DNA from 3 places in the Streptomyces sp. NPDC031426 genome. Region 2 is predicted to be linked to each of the others. Evidence: riboswitches for the same ligand, from Rfam matches in the RefSeq annotation. Region 2 holds a riboswitch; each other region holds the start of a gene.
The links. Region 2 has a riboswitch for magnesium ahead of ACZ5NH_RS02950 (magnesium transporter MgtE N-terminal domain-containing protein). Riboswitches for the same ligand answer to the same signal wherever they lie in the genome.

Region 1 (7,090 bases), on a different contig from region 2:
GGCTTGGCGCACCGCGCGGCGCGCGCACCGGATGTCGAGGTCGCTCATGCCGCCGTAGTCTCCCCTTCCTCCGACGAGGCACGTGTCGTCCAAGTGTCACTGTAGATAGCGCACGGGGGGCCCTGACCGGCGAAGGAAGCACGCATGCTCGCTGAAGCACGCATCCTCGCTGGGGCATCGGCGCTTCGTGAGAATGCGGTCAGTGTGCCGTCAAGGCTCCGTAAATCAGGTGAGCGGCACCCTCGGCGCGGGCGTAGCCTTGTGGAGGTTTGAAGAGGCACCTCGTTCGGTGAGGCGTCTTCACGGACACAGGCCACTGACCCCACGACGTCGAGAGACGCCCAGGTTCAGGACACCTCTCCCCGGCCTAAGGGGTGAGGCCAAGTGGCTTCCCACCCGGTTCAACGGTTGGGATTACGCCGTGGAGTGCCAAAGCTCTGACGAGTTGGGGTGAGCCGCCCGCTTGGGCCGGCCGCTCCTTGCCGAGTCGATGACGACGCTGTTCACGGGCGTCTCCGGCCGGAAGGAGGCGAGAGACATGGAATGCAGTAGTCCGGGCCGAAGTAGGCCCCGCACCCGCTTGTCCTCGCATTCTTCCGGCACGCGGTAACCACCACCTTCCCTGCGCGGCACCACGGTCGCGCCATGTCCACGGGCGCTCCTGCGCCCGGTGGTGATGCTGTCCTGCGCGCATTCGGCGTGCAGGGGGTGATGGCTGCCGCGTGCCCCCGACCTCCCCCGGACCGGGGGACCAGGGAGGCACCACCATGACCGACACCATCGTGACCACGGTCGCCGCGCCCCGCGCGGCGGTACTCGACGACGCGCACCTCGGCGACATCCAGGGCGCGCTGGGCACCATCCGCCTGGACGACCATGGCGAGCGCCGGGGTCTGTCGGCGAAGCTGAAGACGCTGCTGGCGATCGTCGGCCCCGGCCTGATCGTGATGGTCGGCGACAACGACGCCGGCGCCTTCGCCACCTACGGCCAAGCCGGCCAGAACTACGGCACCCACCTGCTGTGGGCCCTGCTCCTGCTGGTGCCCGTGCTGTACATCAACCAGGAGATGGTGCTGCGCCTCGGCGCGGTCACCGGTGTCGGCCACGCCCGGCTGATCCTGGAGCGGTTCGGGAAGTTCTGGGGCGCGTTCAGCGTCATCGACCTGTTCCTGCTCAACGCGCTCACCCTGGTGACCGAGTTCATCGGCATCACGCTGTCCGCCGGCTACCTGGGCCTGCCCAAGGCGGCGGCGGTGGTGCTGGCCGCCGTGATCATCATCGCGTCGGCGTTCACCGGATCCTTCCGCCGCTTCGAGCGGGTGGCGATGACGCTGTGCGCGGCCTCGCTGCTGCTGGTGCCGATCTACTTCATGGTGCATCCGCACGTCTCGCAGATGGCCGCCGACTTCGTCACCCCGAACCTGCCCGGCGGCTCCGGCCAGCTGTCGACAGTGATGCTGCTGATCATCGGCATCGTCGGTACGACGGTTGCGCCCTGGCAGCTGTTCTTCCAGCAGTCGTACGTGATCGACAAGCGGATCACCCCGCGGTTCATGCGCTACGAGAAGGTCGACCTGTGGATCGGCATCGTCATCGTCGTCATCGGCGCTGCCGCGATGATGGCCTTCACCGCCGCCGCGTTCTCGGGGACGCACGGCTTCGGCCAGTTCACCGACACCGCCGGGATAGCGCACGGCCTTGAGACCAAGGCAGGCAAGCTGGCTGGGGTGCTGTTCGCGATCGCGCTGCTGGACGCCTCGATCATCGGCGCGTTCGCCGTGTCGCTGTCGACCGCGTACGCGATCGGTGACGTGCTGGGCATGAAGCACTCCCTGCACCGGGGGGTGGGCGGCGCGAAGGGCTTCTACGCCGTCTACGCCGGGCTGGTCGCCGCTGCGGCGACGATCGTGCTCATTCCCGGCTCGCCGCTGGGCTTGCTGACCGAGGGCGTGCAGACCCTGGCCGGCGTGCTGCTGCCGTCCGCGAGCGTGTTCTTGCTGCTGCTGTGCAACGACAAGCAGGTCCTCGGCCCGTGGGTGAACGGCCCGAAGACCAACGCCTTCACCGCCGCCGTGGTCGGGGTGCTGGTCATGCTGTCGGTGATCCTGACCGCCTCGGTCCTGTTCCCGGACATCAGCGCGGACGTGATCGTCGACATCATGGCCGCCTGCGGGGTCGCCGGGGTGCTCGCCGCCGGGTACGCCTTCACCCGGCGGCGTACGGCCACCAAGGAGGACCCGATCGACCGCACCGGCCGGGACGCCTGGCGGATGCCGCCGCTGGAGAGCCTCACCCCGGTCGTGATGTCCAGCGGCAAGAAGATCGGCATGGGCGCGCTGCGCAGCTACCTGCTGGTCTCCATGATCCTCGTGATCATCAAGATCGTGCAGGTCGCGGTCGGCCAGTAAGTCACCAACCACCGCACCTTGAAGGAGGTGTGCCATGCACGCCCTAACCACGACCGACTTCCTGATCAGGCTCGCCACCGGCGCGACCTGCGGCGCACTGATCGGCGTCGAGCGGCAGTGGCGGGCACGCATGGCGGGCATGCGCACCAATGCCCTGGTCGCCACCGGCGCCACGCTGTTCGTGCTGTACAGCGTGGCGGTGGACGACGCCGGCAGCCCGACGCGGGTCGCCTCCTACGTCGTCTCCGGGATCGGCTTCCTGGGCGGCGGGGTGATCCTGCGCGACGGCGCCGGCGTGCGCGGACTGAACACGACAGCCACCCTGTGGTGCTCGGCGGCGGTCGGCGTCCTGGCCGCCTCCGGACGGCTCGCCCTGGCCGCGCTCGGCATCCACGTGCTGCTGCGCCCGGCCGGACGCCTGCTGGACCGGGCACCGGCCTCAGGCAGCGACCCGGACGCCCACGTGCGGGCCAGCGTGCACCTGCGCTGCGAGCGCGGGTCCGAGACCCAGATCCGGGCCCTGCTCGCGCAGGCCCTGACCGCCTCCGGGCTGACCGCGACCGGTCTGCGGGCCCGCCGCGAAGGCGAGGACACCACCAGCGTCCGCGCCGCCGTCACCGTCAGCGGCGATGCCGCCGCCGCGCTGGAGCAGGTCATCTCCCGTCTCTCACTGGAGCCCGGGGTGCACGACCTGCACTGGCACCTGGACGACGAGGAGGACGACGAACGGGCGCCCCGGTCAGGGCAGCGGGTGCTCGCCTGACACCCCGAGCAGAGGGCCTGACGGCCCCAGGACAGCAGTCCGCTCGGCAGGACACGATGAAGAGGAAGACAGGGAGGTGTGCGTCATGCGGACGGTACCCCACCCCCGCACCGGGGAGGGCGCGGCGTTCCTCGGCGTGCTCACGCTCGTCGTACTGGAGACGGTCGCGGTCAACGCCGCCCCCACCCGCGACAAGCCGGTGGTCGGCGGCGCGCTGATGGGTGCCGCGACCGCGGCGTTCATCCTGGTCGCGGCCATGTGGCACCACCACCGGCAGGCCGAGCAACGCCCTCACAGGGTCGTGCCGGAGGACCTGGGGGCCGGGTTGTTCACCACTAGGTCCCTGGAGGGCTTCCCGATGGAGGCCGTCCGGCCGTTCCTACTCGGCCCGGACGCCCCGAGCCTGAACAGCCTCTACACGGCCTGGCTCCTCGCCACCCACGGTCATGACGCGGCGTGGATCGCACACCACCTCGACCTGCCCCCCGAGGTGATCCATCTACTGACTGACGCCGCCCGCCAGCGGCACTGACCACCGCCGTTCTCTCCTGACCGTTCACCACCCGCTGGCACACTGTCCGGACCCGGCGAAGGAGAGTCCCGCATGTCGATGGTCGGCAACCTGCGCAAAGTCGCCCGCCTGACGCGGCGGAGCCGCGGCCGCGTGGACCTCAGCCACCCGCCGCTCCCCGCTCGGCTCGGCGGTGGTCAACTGCGTGGTCTACGGCGACGGCGTCCGCCAGCCCGGAACGGACACCGTTGAGGAGGCCGTCCAGCAGGTACGCAAGCACGGCCACGACTTCGTGTGGCTTGGCCTGCACGAGCCGACCGAGACGGAGTTCGCCGAGCTCTTCGGCCTGCACCCGCTCGCCGTGGAGGACGCCGTACAGGCCCACCAGCGGCCCAAGTTGGAGAGTTACGGCGACGTACTGTTCGCGGTCTTCAAGACCGTCACCTACGTCGAGCACGAGCAGCTGACCGCCACCAGCGAGGTCGTCGACACCGGCGAGATCATGGTCTTCGCCAGCCCCGACTTCGTCGTCACCGTCCGCCACGGAAGCCACGGCTCCCTGGACCGTTGCGCGAGGACCTGGAGGCCAACCTCGAGCAGCTGGCGAAGGGCACGTCGGCCGTCCTGCACGCCATTGCAGGGAGCGGGCGCAGATCCGCAAGCACCAGCGCCGGGCCGCCCGCGCCCCCAAGGGCAGCGAGAAGAAGACAGCCGAGTACGCCAAGGTCGCCAAGCTCAAGGTACGCGAAGTGGACCGGCGCAAAGACTGGTGCGAGAAGACCAGCACCATGCTCGCCCGGTCGTACGGCCTGATCCGCTTCGAGAAGCTGAACATCAGGAGCATGACCCGCTCGGCGAAGGGAACCGTCGAGCAGCCCGGCAAGAACGTGCGCCAGAAGGCCGGTCTGAACCGGTGCATCCTCGCCCAGGGCTGGGGGCTCCTGCGTCGGCGCACCGAACAGAAGGCACCCGGCCGGGTCGAGGACGTCCCCGCCCCCTACACCTCCCTGCGGTGCAGTGCCTGCGGATGGATCGAGAAGAACTCGGGCAAGAGGCAAGCCGAGTTCGTCTGTGTGTCCTGCGGCTTCACCTGCAACGCGGACGAGAACGCAAGCCACAACGTCGCGGCAGGACAGGGTGGGAGTCCCCGCCCCCGGCGGTCAGCCGGTGCCGGAGGGGCGACAACGGCCACCGGCCGTTCGAGCGCCCGTGAACCTCAACCTGCCTGGGTTGGAATCCCTCTCTTTTAAGACTCCGTTGGGAAATCCGTAAACGGGTGTGGGCGGGCCTCTATGCGGCCAGGTCCAGTCGGGCCAGATGCGAGGTCCTGGTCTGGCCTAGTGGGGTTTCGGTGAGCCAGGCGTCGAGTCGGATGATGTTGATGGCGGTGGCGGCGAAGACGTGGCCGAGGTGGGTCTTGGGTAGGTCGGTGAAGCGGGTCCGGCGGATGCGGGTGCGCCGGACCGCCGGGGAGATCGTGCCCTCCACGCCGGCGCGGATGTTGTAACGCTGCTGCCACTCGTCGGTCAGCTGTTCACGGCGCCGCGCTTCCAGCGCCTCCTGCTGGTCTCGGGGAAGCAGGGTCAGGCTGCGGCCCCATCTGCCGTTCGCCGCCTTGGTGCACTTCTCGCGCACGGGGCAACTGCCGCAGTCTTGGGCGGTGAAGTGCACCCGCGCGACGGGAGTCCCGCTGCTCTTTCGCTGGTTCGGACCAGCTGGCGCTGATCTTGCCCTCAGGGCAGGTGACCTTGCGGGCCTGCCAGTCGACGGTGAAGGCGCTCTGCGTGAAGTGCTCGCCTTCGTGGTTCTCGTGACAGGTGTCCAGTCCGACCGGCCCCACCAGCTCGATCCCGTACTCGTTCCGGGCGGTGACGATGTGCGCGGCGGTGACATAGCCGGCGTCGACGTCGTGCTCGGCAGGCAGTAACTCCCGTGCGGCCAGGCCCTGATGGACGGTCTCGGTGACTTCGGTGTCGGCGACCGTCGCGTCCGTGGTGATCACCTGGGTGATCAGGTGCGGGGCGTCCGACTCGCAGGTCTCAGACAGGTGGGTCTTGTAACCACACCAGCCTGAGCCCCGCTTCACGCCGTAGCGGGCGTCGGGGTCATAGGGCGAGGAGAGCCGGCATCTGCCCGGCGGGAGGTCCTTGCCCTCCCGCCAGTGCACCCCCTCGCCATCGCGGTGGTACTGCTCCACCCAGGCCCGGCGCAGGACCTGGACAGCGGGGATCTCCCGCAGCCAGCCCGGAGAGCCAGGAGCGAAAGCGGCCTCAAGAATCGTGAAGCCGTCACGGCCTACCTGCTCGGCCCACTCCTGGCGCACGCTCTCCCCTTTGGGGAAGCGGTAGGAGTCGATCCGGGCACCGTATCGTCTCACCCAGTCCGCGGTGACCAGCGCGGACAGCCACTGCGGGGCCGCCGCCGACAGGGCCTCCAGGGCAGCCCGCAGAGTCTCGCCCACGAACTCCATCCGGTTCAACGTCCGCACCGCCGCGAGCACGTGGGTGGAGTCGGTCCGCTGACGGCCCCCCGCACGCAGCAGCCCGAGCCCGGAGATTCGCTCAAGGACCAAGTCCAGGACCTTCTCCTCCAGGCCGTGCTTGATCAACCGGGCACGGAAGTCGCAAAGAACGGAGAAGTCAAACCCCGGGTCGTCCAGCTCAAGACCGAGGAGGAACTTCCAGTCCATCCGGGCCCGGACCTGGTCAGCGGCCTGCCGGTCTGTGAGCCCTTCGGCATACTGCAGCACCGACACCAGCGCCAATGCCCCGGGCGAGACCGCCGGCCGCCCCTGTCCGGGAAACGCCTCGGCAAAGGACTCGTCCTCGAACAGCGGACCGAGCGCCTCACGAACACGGACCGCAAGCGTCCCCTTCGGGAACGAAGCCCGCACCACCCGCGCAGTCAGCTCCGGCACCCCGCGATCAGCCCGCGGCTCCAGCGACATCCAGCCCCACCCTCGATCGGCGACAGGCCGATCATGGCAGCCCGGCACACTCATCATCACCCGTTTACTCATCACCCGTTTACGGATTTCCCAACGGAGTCTTAAAAGAGGGGGATTCCAACCCAGGCAGGTTGAGGTTCACGGGCGCTCGAACGGCCGGTGGCCGTTGTCGCCCCTCCGGCACCGGCTGACCGCCGGGGGCGGGGACTCCCACCCTGTCCTGCCGCGACGTTGTGGCTTGCGTTCTCGTCCGCGTTGCAGGTGAAGCCGCAGGACACACAGACGAACTCGGCTTGGCTCTTGCGCGAGTTCTTCTCGATCCATCCGCATGCACTGCACCGCAGGGAGGTGTAGGGGGCGGGGACGTCCTCGACCCGGCCGGGTGCTTTCTGTTCGGTGCGCCGGCGCAGGAGTCCCCAGCCCTGGGCGAGGATGCACCGGTTCAGACCGGCCTTCTGGCG
Region 2 (7,090 bases):
GAAGAAGCCCCGGCCCGTGCGTCCACCGGCTGGGGCTCGCCCGTCTCGCGGAACCGCCGGGTGCGCCTGCTCGACGGTCCGTCCTCGGCCTTCCCCGAGGTGACGTCCCTTCCGTGAGGCGCGTGCGTTCGGCCGTGGGGCCGCCCGGGAAGGCGGGCGGCCCCACGGTGGCGGCTCGGCCTACTTGGCCGGGCACTGCTTCCACGCAGGTTCCAGGCCTGCACCGTGCAGCGCCGGTTACGGCAACCGGCTGCTGCACGGCTGGCTGACTCAGCAGCCCGTGGCGTTGTAGTTCCAGAACGCGGTCCTGGTCTGCGATCCGGCGATCCCGTCAACGGCACCGGCGTTGTAGCCGACGGCGTTCAGAAAGCGCTGCAGTGCCTTGATCGTGTTGGTGCCGACGATCCCGTCCACGGTGCCGGCGTTGTAGCCCCAGGCGTTGAGCATCCTCTGCGCCGCCTCCCAGCTGTTGGTGCCCAGTTGCCCGTCGACGGTGCCGGCGTTGAAGCCCCAGGCGTTCAGGCAGCTCTGCCAGTTTTCTGCCCGGGCCGTGTTCAGGCCGAGGTTGTTCACCGCGAGCGGGGAGATGTGCCGGCTGCCGACCGCGGGCCTGGCGGCCGCCTGCGGGGCCGCCACGCTCGGACTTGCGCCCGCGAGACTCCCAGCCGCAATCCCGGCGAGGGCAGTTGCGGTGAGGAGCGCCTTAGTCAGAGAAGATCGCATTGCTTCCTCTTTCCGATCGGATTCCGCGCAGCCTTGACGCGGCCGGCGTCACCGGCCGTCCGCGCTGACCCAAGGCTTTCCAGGATCGTGTGGCCAGGCTTGTACGAATGCGACCTACCGGCCCTCGGTGCCTGATTCGGCCAAATTCCCCTCGTCTGTGCCTTACAGCGCCTGTATCGCCTACGGTCTTTGCCGTGTTCACGTCGACCTATGGGGGTTCGACCCATGTACAGACACGAACTTCTCGAACGGCGCGCTGCCCCTGACTTACGCGATCAGGTCCTGGGCTATCGCGGCTTTCGTTTCCATGCGATCGGAGCACGGCGCAGACTCCTGATCCCCGACGGCGTGGTGAAGGTGATGCTGGGCTTCGGCGACCCGCTGCGCGTTCTCGACTCCTGCGACCCGAGACGCACGTGGAGCGGGTCCTCGTTGGCCGGTGGCATCCGGACGAGGGGCGCGATCGGCGAGCACACCGGCCTCATCCATGGGGTGACCGTCCTGCTCAGCCCCCTCGCCGCCTACCGGCTGTTCGGAGTGCCCATGTCCGAATGGGCTGAGCTGTCCGTTCCTCCCGAGGACCTCTGTCGCCGGCCCTGGGCAGACCTGCCCGCCCGGCTGGCGCAGGTACCGGACTGGCACAGCCGCTTCGCCGTGTTGGACCGCGTGCTGCGCGCTGCACTCGACGCAGGCCCTGCTGTCAGCCCCGAGGTGGTCTGGGCCTGGCGCCAGATACAGGGGACCAGTGGACGGGTACGGGTCGAGGAACTCGCGGCACAGATCGGCTGGAGCCGTCGCCACCTCGAACGGCGCTTCCGCTGTTACACAGGGCTGACGCCGAAGGGGGCGGCGCAGGTGATGCGGCTGCAGGCGGCTCTACACCTGAAAGAGGCCGGTGCCAGCTGGGCCGACGCCGCGACGCAAGCCGGGTACCACGATCAGCCTCACTTCGACCGCGTGTTCAAGGCGATGACGGGCCGCACGCCGACTGCCTTTCGCTCGGAGCGCATGGCCGCCTCCCCGCACGACGCCCAGGACTTCGTCCGGGGACAGGTGACGAGCGCCATTCTCGCGAACCCGACCTGATCTCTTCCCGGCTCGGAACCGCGGTGCTCACCCAGACCTGGAGCTCCTACGATGGCGCTGCCCGGGTGGCCGCCCTACGGTCGAGATCCACCCGCCGGGTCGTCACTTCGTGAGCCGCTCAAGGGGAGGCCAGGGCGATGAACATGGCGGGGCACCCGGGGCAAACGGGGCACGCCGGATCAGTCTGAGCCGCAGTCGTCGACAGTGACCAGGGCGAGAACCCCGGCCACGTCGATGTCGGCGGCGTCACCCTCGGCGAACAGCGCGGCATCCAAGCGGTCGAGGCGGACGGACGTCCCGCCGAGGACGACCGACCCTTGAAGGACCACTGCGAGCACGCACGTTCCGGCTTCCGGCCGCACCGCGACGCGGTCGCGCGCGATCTGGACCCGTGCCGTCGCATCGGCGCGCCGCACCATGACGTTGAAGTCGACGATCGGCCCGCCGAGCAGCTCGCATTGTGTCTCGCAGTCACCGGAGAAGGTGAACGGCTCGTACGGGGCGGTCATCACGCGCCGGTCGCCGTCGACCGTCAGGGCCATGCCGAGACCTTCGACGACGGTGATGATCCTGTCCACGCCCTCGAAGATGGAAAACGGACCGCTTTGCGCGACATCGGCAATGCTGACGCGCCAGACGAAATCGCTCGTCCCCGCTCCCTCGGGGTGAACGGCCACCTCGGAGGTGACACCTCCGCCGTTCTTCCACGGCGTGGGGGCCCTCTCCTCAGCCCGCAGAACCTGCACTGCCATGTGCTTTCCTTCCCCGATGGGATGGCCACCCAGAGCCGTTCCGCCCGGCTCGGCTGCGGACAAGACGAAGAGGACCCGGTGGGGCGAACTGCGAACCCGGAGCGTGGGGCCTTCGGCACCGCACTGTACGCGACGGCCTTCAACGCCTCGCGGGAGCCGGAACGCAGGCAGGCCAGTCGGCGCAAGCGACTTGTCCGCCTCGTCGGGGAGGAACCGGGCGAGGCGGGTGCCAGCGCAGGTCGTGCACCCCGGGCTCCAGTGAGAGACGGGAGAGGACCTGCTCCAGCGCGGCAGCCGCGTCGCCGCTGACCGTGACGGCGGCGCGGACGCTGGTGGTGTCCTCGCGCTCGCGGCGAGCCCGCAGACCGGTCGCGGTCAGCCCGGAGTCGGTCAGGGCCTGGGCGAGCAGGGCCCGGGTGTGGGTCTGGGACCTGCGCTCGCAGCGCAGGTGCACGCCGGCCGGTACCTGGGTGTCCGGGTCGCTGCCGGCGGCCGGGGGCCGGTCCGGCAGGCGTCCGGCCGGGCGCAGCAGCATGTGGATGCCGAGCACGGTCAGGGTGCCGAGCACGGCCAGGGTGAGCCGTCCGGGGGCGGCCAGTACGCCGACCGCCGCCGAACACCACAGGGTGGCAGCCGTGTTCAGTCAGCGCACGCCGGCGCCGTCGTGCAGGATCACCCCTCCGCCCAGATTTCCTGATCGCGTCCGCGCTGATGTCCGGGTACAGGACGGAGGCGGGCAGGATCACCAACAGCATGACCAGCACCCCCACCGCCGCCGCAGTGAAGGCGTTGGCCTTCGGGCCGTTGACCCACGGTCCCAGAACCTGTTTGTCCTTGCACAGCAGCAAAAGGAACACGCTCGCGGACGGCAGCAGCACGCCGATGAGGGTCTGCACGCCCTCGGTCAGCAGGTCCAGCGGCGAGCCCGGGATCATCACGATCGTGGCCGCGGCGGCAACGAGCCCGGCGTAGACGGCGTAGAAACCCTTCGCGCCGCCGACACCCCGGTGCAGGGAGTGCTTCATGCCCAGCACGTCACCGATCGCGTACGCGGTCGACAGCGGCACGGCGAACGCGCCGATGATCGAGGCGTCCAGCAGCGCGATCGCGAACAGCACCCCGGCCAGCTTGCCTGCCTTGGCCTCGAGGCCGTGCGCCATCCCGGCGGTGTCGGGGACCTGGCCGAAGCCGTGCGTCCCCGAGAACGCGGCGGCCGTGAGCCCGTCATCGCGGCAGCGCCGATGACCACGACGACGATGCCGATGATCAGCGGCGTCACCGTGGACAGGTGCCCGGAGCCGCGCGGCAGGTTCGGGGTGATGAAGTCGGCGGCCATCTGCGAGGCGGGCGGGTGACCATGAAGTAGATCGGCACCCACAGCAGCGACGCCGCGCACAGCGTCGTCACCACCCGCTCGAAGCGGCGGAAGGATCCGGTGACTGCCGACGTGATGATGATCATGGGGCCAGCACCACCACCACCACCGCCCTGGGCCGGCCCAGGTAGCCGGCGGACAGCGTGATCCCGATGAACTCGGTCACCAGAGTGGGCGCGTTGAGCAGGAACAGGTCGATCACGCTGAACGCGCCCCAGAACTTCCCGAACCGCTCCAGGCTCAGCCGGGTGGCCGACACCGGTGACCGCGCCGAGGCGCAGCACCACGTCTTGGTTGATGTACAGCACGGGCACCAGCAGGAGCAGGGTCCATCGAAGGTGGGTGCGGTAGTTCTGGCCGGCTTGGCCGACAGACCCCGGCGCTCGTCGTGGTCGTCCAAGCGGATGGTGCCCAGCGCGCCCTGGATGTCGCCGATGTGCGCGTCGTCGAGTACCGCCACGCGTGGCGCGACGACCGTGGTCACGGTGGTGTCGGTCATGGTGGCCTCCACGGCCCCCGGGTTCGGGGGAGGCCGGGGGCACGCAGCAGCCGTCACCCCCGCACGCCGAACGCGCAGACAGCATCACCACCGGGCGCAGGAGTGCCCGTGGACATGGCGCGGCTGGGGTGCCGCGCAGGGAGGTGGTGGTTACCGCGTGCCGCAGCGAGGATGCGTACTTGCCTTTGCCGGTCAGGGTCGGTCGTGCGCGATCTGCAGTGCCACTTGGACGACACGTGCCTCGTCGGGGAACGTGAGACCACGGCGGCATGAGCGACGTCGACATCCGGTGCGCGCACGGCGCTGTGCGCCACGCCGCCCGGCAGCTGGCCGAGGACGCCCCGAAGCTGACCGTGGGCTCCGCGGACGCCTATCGTGCCGGGCTCGCCACCCGCGCCGCCGACCTGCGCAGGGCCGCACTCGCCGCCTGGATCACCGGCGTACCCGAGGACATCATCGCCGCGGACGGGCGCCTGCCCGTGGCCGTCGTACATGGGTGGATGGCGGCCAGCTTCTCGCCAGGACACTCCGGCGACAGATGACCGTGGCGGACAACGCCGGTGACGGCCTGCCGTCGGCCGCCCTCGGTCAAAGACCGGTCATGGATTAGGGAAGCGGGTGAGGGCGGGCGTAGGCTTTAGGCGGTTTGAACAGACACCTCGTTCGGTGAGGCGTCTTCACGGACACAGGCCACTGATCCCACCCGTCGAGAGACGCTCCGGATCAGGACAGGTCTCCCCGGCCCAAGGGGTGACCCCAAGTGGCTTCCCCGTACGGGGATCACGCCGTGGAGTGCCAAAGCTCTGACGAGTTGGGGTGTGCCGGAACCGAGCGTGCTCCGGCTGCCCCTTGCCGCAAGACCGCGACACCTCGTGCGCGGCCGTGACCGGGAGGAGGCGACATGGACAGTAGTCCGGGCCATAGTCGGCCCCTCTTCGTGTTGTCCGCGCCGTCCTTCCGCGGCCCGCGGTAGCTCGTTCCTTCCTGACCCGTCCGGCTCGTTCCCGGTGGTCCGGCCTGCGCACCGGCTTGTCCAGGCGTGCCGACGTATGCCCTGGCAATACCTGGTCACCGGCCGGTACGGGGAGGAAGAGCACCGCCGAGGGCCGCCCGTTGCCCCGTCGTGGCGGGGCAAGGAGGTGTTCACCTTGGCTGCTCACACTCTGCTCATGTCCACCAAGGCTCGGTTCCGCAACCGCCGGGTCCACCTCGAACGCCGTGCCACCGCCACCAAAACCGTCCGCGCCTCCCTCGTCTCGCTGGCCGGCCTGATCGGTGGACCGGTCACCAACCAGGCGGACGAGGAGGTCGGCCGCGTCGTCGACGTGGTCGCCCGGCTGTACGGCACGGAGCCGTACCCGCCGGTCACCGGGCTGATCCTGCGCATCGGCCGCCGACAGACCTTCGTGGCCTCGGACGCGATCGGCAAGGTGCAGGCAGGCCACGTACAGCTGCGCACCGCCCGCGTCGACCTGCGCGACTTCTCCCGCCGCCCCGGCGAGGTGCTGCTGGCCAAGGACATCCTTGACCACCAGCTCGTGGACGTGGACGGCGTCCAGGTCACCCGGGCCGCCGACCTGTACCTCGCGCCCCTGGTCGGCCAGGTCGTGCTGGTCGGCGTGGACGTCTCCCTGCCGACCCTGCTGCGTCGGCTCGGCCCGCGGCGCCGGCAGGCCCGGCCGACCCCGGAGCGGGTGCTGGACTGGCAGGCCGTGGCACCGTTCGCCGAACAGGCCACCGAGGGCCCGCCGGAGGTCCGGCTGCGCGCCTCCCGGGCCGCCCTGCAGCGGCTGCGCCCGGCTGACCTCGCCGACATCCTCGAGGACCTCGGCCGCGACGAACGCCAGCAGCTGCTGGGCTGGCTGGAGCCGGAGCAGGCCGCCGACGCGCTGGAGGAGATGGAACCGCACGAGTTGGAGAACCTGCTGCGCGAGGCCCAGCCGGAACACGCCGCCCGCCTGCTGGACGAGATGGAGCCGGACGAGGCTACCGACGCCCTGCGCGACCTCACCCGCGAGGAGCGCGAGGCCCTGCTGTCCCGCATGCCGAGCGGGGAGGCCGCGGAGCTGCGAAGGCTGCTGACCCACCGCGAGGGCACCGCCGGCGGTGCCATGACCACCCTGCTGATCATCGCCCGCCCGGACGAGACCGTCGCCAAGGTGCGGGCGCAGCTGGCGGAACAGGCCGAGCACCGCACCGAGATCGACGCGATCGCCGTCGTGGACGACAACGGCCGGCTGCTGTGCGACCTGCCCCTGTTCGACCTGGCCGTCGCCGAGGACACCACCCTGATGGCCGACCTGGTGACCTGGCGATCCCAGTTCGGCCCTCCGGTGACCGTCCGCCCCGACACTCCCCTCGGCGAGGCCGCTGACCAGCTGGTCGCCTCCCGCGCCTCCTCACTTCTGGTGGTGGACGACACCGACCGCCCGCTCGGCCGGATCCTTGCCGATGACCTGCTCGACCATCTGCTGCCCGAGCGCGGGCGTCTGCACTTCCGGAGGTTTCTGCAGTGACCGGCGACCTGGACACCACTTCGGCCGCGTCCCCCGCCGCCCCCGCCACGCGGCGGCGGGGCCTGGGCCGTCTCGCGATGGTCGCTGCCATCGCCGGTCCCGGCCTGGTCGCCGCGAATGCCGGCAACGACGCCGCAGG
Region 3 (3,575 bases), on a different contig from region 2:
CGAAGCGGCTGCGTACTCGAACCCGCGCATGACGCCCTGTGCCGGACAGTCCGTTCACGCATCGCGCACGCACGAAGCCCGCGTCGGGTGTCAGCCGAGGCCGAACCAGCCGAGGACGGTCTGGACGAGCAGGATGGTGGACATGCCCGCGACGCCGACGACCACGACGGTGGCGGCGATCCGGTAGCGGGGGCCGTTGGCCGCCGCGCCGAGCACGGAGCGGCGGTTGGTGAGGACCAGGAGGTAGACCAGCACGACGGGGCTGATCAGGCCCTGGAGGACCTGGGTGCCGATGAGCAGCTGGATGACGTTCACCGGGGTCATGGCCACGACCGCGCCGAGCACGATCTGGACGGTGAACAGACCCAGGAAGAGCGGTGCGTCGTGGAAGCTACGGGACACGGAGCGTTCCACTCCGGCGGCCTCGCCGACGGCGTAGCTGGCGGAGAGCGGGACGACGGCACCGGCGAGCGCGGAGGCACCGATCAGGCCCACGGCGAAGAGGAGTTCGGCGTTCTGACCGGCGACCGGTTTGAGGGCCTCGGCGGCCTGGGCGGCTGAGTCCAGCGGGCCGGTGCCGCCGATCGCGGCAGCGGTGGCGATGATGATCGTCAGGCTGATGAGGCAGGCGAACACCGCACCGATCACGGCGTCCAGCTTGATGAGCCGGTAGTCCTCGGGCTTGGCGCCCCGGTCGACGACGCCTGCCGCGGCGTAGAACTGCATGTACGGGCTGACGGTCGTGCCGATCAGGGCGACGGCGAGCAGGATGAAACTCTTGTTGGGCTCGATGTGCGGGACGACGAGGTGCTTGCCGACCTCGCCCCAGTGGGGGTGGCCGAGGATCATCGCGATGGGGTAGGCGAAGAACGCCAGCGACATGATGAGGAAAATACGTTCGGCCCACCGGTAGGAGCCGAACAGGACCAGCGACCAGAGCAGGATCGCGGCCGGCGGAATGACCGCCCACTTGGGTACGCCGAGCAGTTCGAAGGCGGCACCGATGCCAGCGAACTCGCTGACGACCAGGCCCGTGTTGGCCAGCAGGAGACAGAACACCGCCAGTGCGGTCAGGCGGAGGCTGAACTGCTCGCGGATCAGAGCCCCGAGCCCCTTGCCGGTGTGCGCGCCGAGGCGTACGGCCATCTCCTGGACCATGACCAGGGCGATGGTGACCAGCACCATGAAGAACAGGGTGCCGTAGGCGAATTGGGAGCCGGCGGAGGCGTAGGTGGCGATGCCTGCGGCGTCGTTGCCGGCGTTCGCGGCGACCAGGCCGGGACCGGCGATGGCAGCGACCATCGCGAGACGGCCCAGGCCCCGCCGCCGCGTGGCGGGGGCGGCGGGGGACGCGGCCGATGTGGTGTCCAGGTCGCTGGTCACTGCAGGAACCTCCGGAAGTGCAGACGCCCGCGCTCGGGCAGCAGGTAGTCGAGCAGGTCGTCGGCGAGGATCCGGCCGAGGGGCCGGTCGGTGTCGTCGACCACCAGAAGTGAGGTGGCGCGGGAGTCGACCAGCTGGTCGGCGGCCTCGCCGAGGGGGGTGTCGGGGTGGACGGTGGCTGGAGGGCCGAACTGGGATCGCCAGGTCACCAGGTCGGCCATCGGGGTGGTGTCCTCGGCGACGGCCAGGTCGAACAGGGGCAGGTCGCACAGCAGCCGGCCGTTGTCGTCCACGACGGCGATCGCGTCGATCTCGGTGCGGTGCTCGGCCTGTTCGGCCAGCTGCGCCCGTACCTTGGCGACGGTCTCGTCGGGGCGGGAGGTGATCAGCAGGGTGGTCATGGCGCCGCCGGCGGTGCCTTCGCGGTGGGTCAGCAGCCGTCGCAGCTCCGCGGCCTCGCCGCTCGGCATGCGGGACAGCAGGGCCTCGCGTTCCTCGCGGGTGAGGTCGCGCAGGGCGTCGGTGGCCTCGTCCGGCTCCATTTCGTCCAGCAGGCGGGCGGCGTGTTCCGGCTGGGCCTCGCGCAGCAGGTTCTCCAGCTCGTGCGGTTCCATCTCCTCCAGCGCGTCGGCGGCCTGCTCCGGCTCCAGCCAGCCCAGCAGCTGCTGTCGTTCGTTGCGGCCGAGGTCTTCGAGGATGTCGGCGAGGTCGGCGGGGCGCAGCCGTTGCAGGGCGGCCCGGGAGGCGCGCAGCCGGACCTCCGGCGGGCCCTCGATGGCCTGTTCGGCGAACGGCGCCACCGCCTGCCAGTCCAGTACCCGCTCCGGGGTCGGCCGGGCCTGCCGGCGCCGCGGGCCGAGCCGACGCAGCAGGGTCGGCAGGGAGACGTCCACGCCGACCAGCACGACCTGGCCGACCAGGGGCGCGAGGTACAGGTCGGCGGCCCGGGTGACCTGGACGCCGTCCACGTCGACGAGCTGGTGGTCAAGGATGTCCTTGGCCAGCAGCACCTCGCCGGGGCGGCGGGAGAAGTCGCGCAGGTCGACGCGGGCGGTGCGCAGCCGTACCTGACCTGCCTGCACCTTGCCGATGGCCTCCGCGGCCAGGAACGTCTGCCGGCGGCCGATGCGCAGGATCAGCCCGGTGACCGGCGGGTACGGCTCCGTGCCGTACAGCCGGGCGACCACGTCGACGACGCGGCCGACCTCCTCGCCCGCCTGATTGGTGACCGGACCGCCGATCAGGCCGGCCAGCGAGACCAGGGAGGTGCGCACCGCCTTGGTGGCGGTGGCACGGCGTTCGAGGTGGACCCGGCGGTCGCGGAAGCGAGCCGTGCTGGACATGAGCAGAGTGTGGACAGCCAAGATGAACACCCCCTTGCCCCGCCATGACGGGGCAGCGGGCGGCCCTCGGCAGCGCTCTTCCTCCCCGGACCGGCCGGTGGCAGGCACGCCAGGGCACACGCCTGCACGCGGCCTGTCGAAACCGATGAGCACGAGAGACCACCGGCTGCGGACCGGATGAGTCAGTGAGGAACTAGCTACCGCGGGCCGCGGAAGGACGGCGCGGACAACACGAAGAGGGGCCGACTATGGCCCGGACTACTGTCCATGTCGCCTCCTCCCGGTCACGGCCGCGCGCAGGGCGTCGCGGTCTTGCGGCAAGGGGCAGCCGGGCACGTTCGACCCCGGCACACCCCAACTCGTCAGAGCTTTGGCACTCCACGGCGTGATCCCCATAAGGGAAGCCACTTGGGGTCACCCCTTAGGCCGGGGAGACCTGTCCTGAACCTGGGCGTCTCTCGACGTCGTCGGGTCAGTGGCCTGTGTCCGTGAAGACGCCTCACCGAACGAGGTGTCTGTTCAAACCGCATAAAGACTACGCCCGCACTCGCCCGGCTCCCTAATCCATGACCTGCCCTTGACCGAGGGCTGTCGAATACAGGCCGCCACCGGAGCTGTCCGCCACGGTCACCTGTCACCGGAGTGTCCTGGCGAGAACCTGGCCGCCACCCACCCATGCACGACGGCGACGGGTAGGCGCCCGTCAGCGGCGATGATGTCCTCGGGTATGCCGGTGATCCAGGCGGCGAGCGCGGCTCTGCGCAGGTCGGCGGTGCGGGTGGCGAGCCCGGCACGAAAGGCATCCGCGGAGCCCGCGGTCAGTTTCGGGGCGTCCTCGGCCAGCTGCCG

Region 1: it holds a riboswitch for magnesium, as region 2 does, so the genes downstream of both, ACZ5NH_RS44120 (NRAMP family divalent metal transporter) here and ACZ5NH_RS02950 (magnesium transporter MgtE N-terminal domain-containing protein) in region 2, are expected to answer to the same signal.
Region 3: it holds a riboswitch for magnesium, as region 2 does, so the genes downstream of both, ACZ5NH_RS44130 (magnesium transporter MgtE N-terminal domain-containing protein) here and ACZ5NH_RS02950 (magnesium transporter MgtE N-terminal domain-containing protein) in region 2, are expected to answer to the same signal.

What each region holds. Positions count from the first base shown of each region.
Region 1 covers NZ_JBVIJE010000058.1:7,557-14,646, reverse strand. The annotation lists gene ACZ5NH_RS44125 (hypothetical protein) at 1-48, opposite strand, end outside; M-box (ykoK) riboswitch at 275-457, shown strand; gene ACZ5NH_RS44120 (NRAMP family divalent metal transporter) at 768-2,408, shown strand; gene ACZ5NH_RS44115 (MgtC/SapB family protein) at 2,443-3,171, shown strand; gene ACZ5NH_RS44110 (hypothetical protein) at 3,257-3,703, shown strand; partial or broken gene ACZ5NH_RS44105 (CorA family divalent cation transporter) at 3,776-4,321, shown strand; gene ACZ5NH_RS44100 (zinc ribbon domain-containing protein) at 4,432-4,932, shown strand; gene ACZ5NH_RS44095 (transposase) at 4,973-5,575, opposite strand; partial or broken gene ACZ5NH_RS44090 (transposase) at 6,351-6,629, opposite strand; gene ACZ5NH_RS44085 (RNA-guided endonuclease InsQ/TnpB family protein) at 6,731-7,090, opposite strand, start outside.
Region 2 covers NZ_JBVIJE010000001.1:604,420-611,509, forward strand. The annotation lists gene ACZ5NH_RS02920 (peptidoglycan-binding domain-containing protein) at 271-636, opposite strand; gene ACZ5NH_RS02925 (helix-turn-helix domain-containing protein) at 949-1,809, shown strand; gene ACZ5NH_RS02930 (HutD/Ves family protein) at 1,989-2,561, opposite strand; gene ACZ5NH_RS02935 (hypothetical protein) at 2,701-3,129, opposite strand; partial or broken gene ACZ5NH_RS02940 (NRAMP family divalent metal transporter) at 3,257-4,435, opposite strand; gene ACZ5NH_RS02945 (hypothetical protein) at 4,705-4,977, shown strand; M-box (ykoK) riboswitch at 5,087-5,258, shown strand; gene ACZ5NH_RS02950 (magnesium transporter MgtE N-terminal domain-containing protein) at 5,605-6,951, shown strand; gene ACZ5NH_RS02955 (NRAMP family divalent metal transporter) at 6,948-7,090, shown strand, end outside.
Region 3 covers NZ_JBVIJE010000058.1:14,650-18,224, reverse strand. The annotation lists gene ACZ5NH_RS44135 (NRAMP family divalent metal transporter) at 91-1,383, opposite strand; gene ACZ5NH_RS44130 (magnesium transporter MgtE N-terminal domain-containing protein) at 1,380-2,726, opposite strand; M-box (ykoK) riboswitch at 3,073-3,244, opposite strand; gene ACZ5NH_RS44125 (hypothetical protein) at 3,354-3,575, opposite strand, start outside.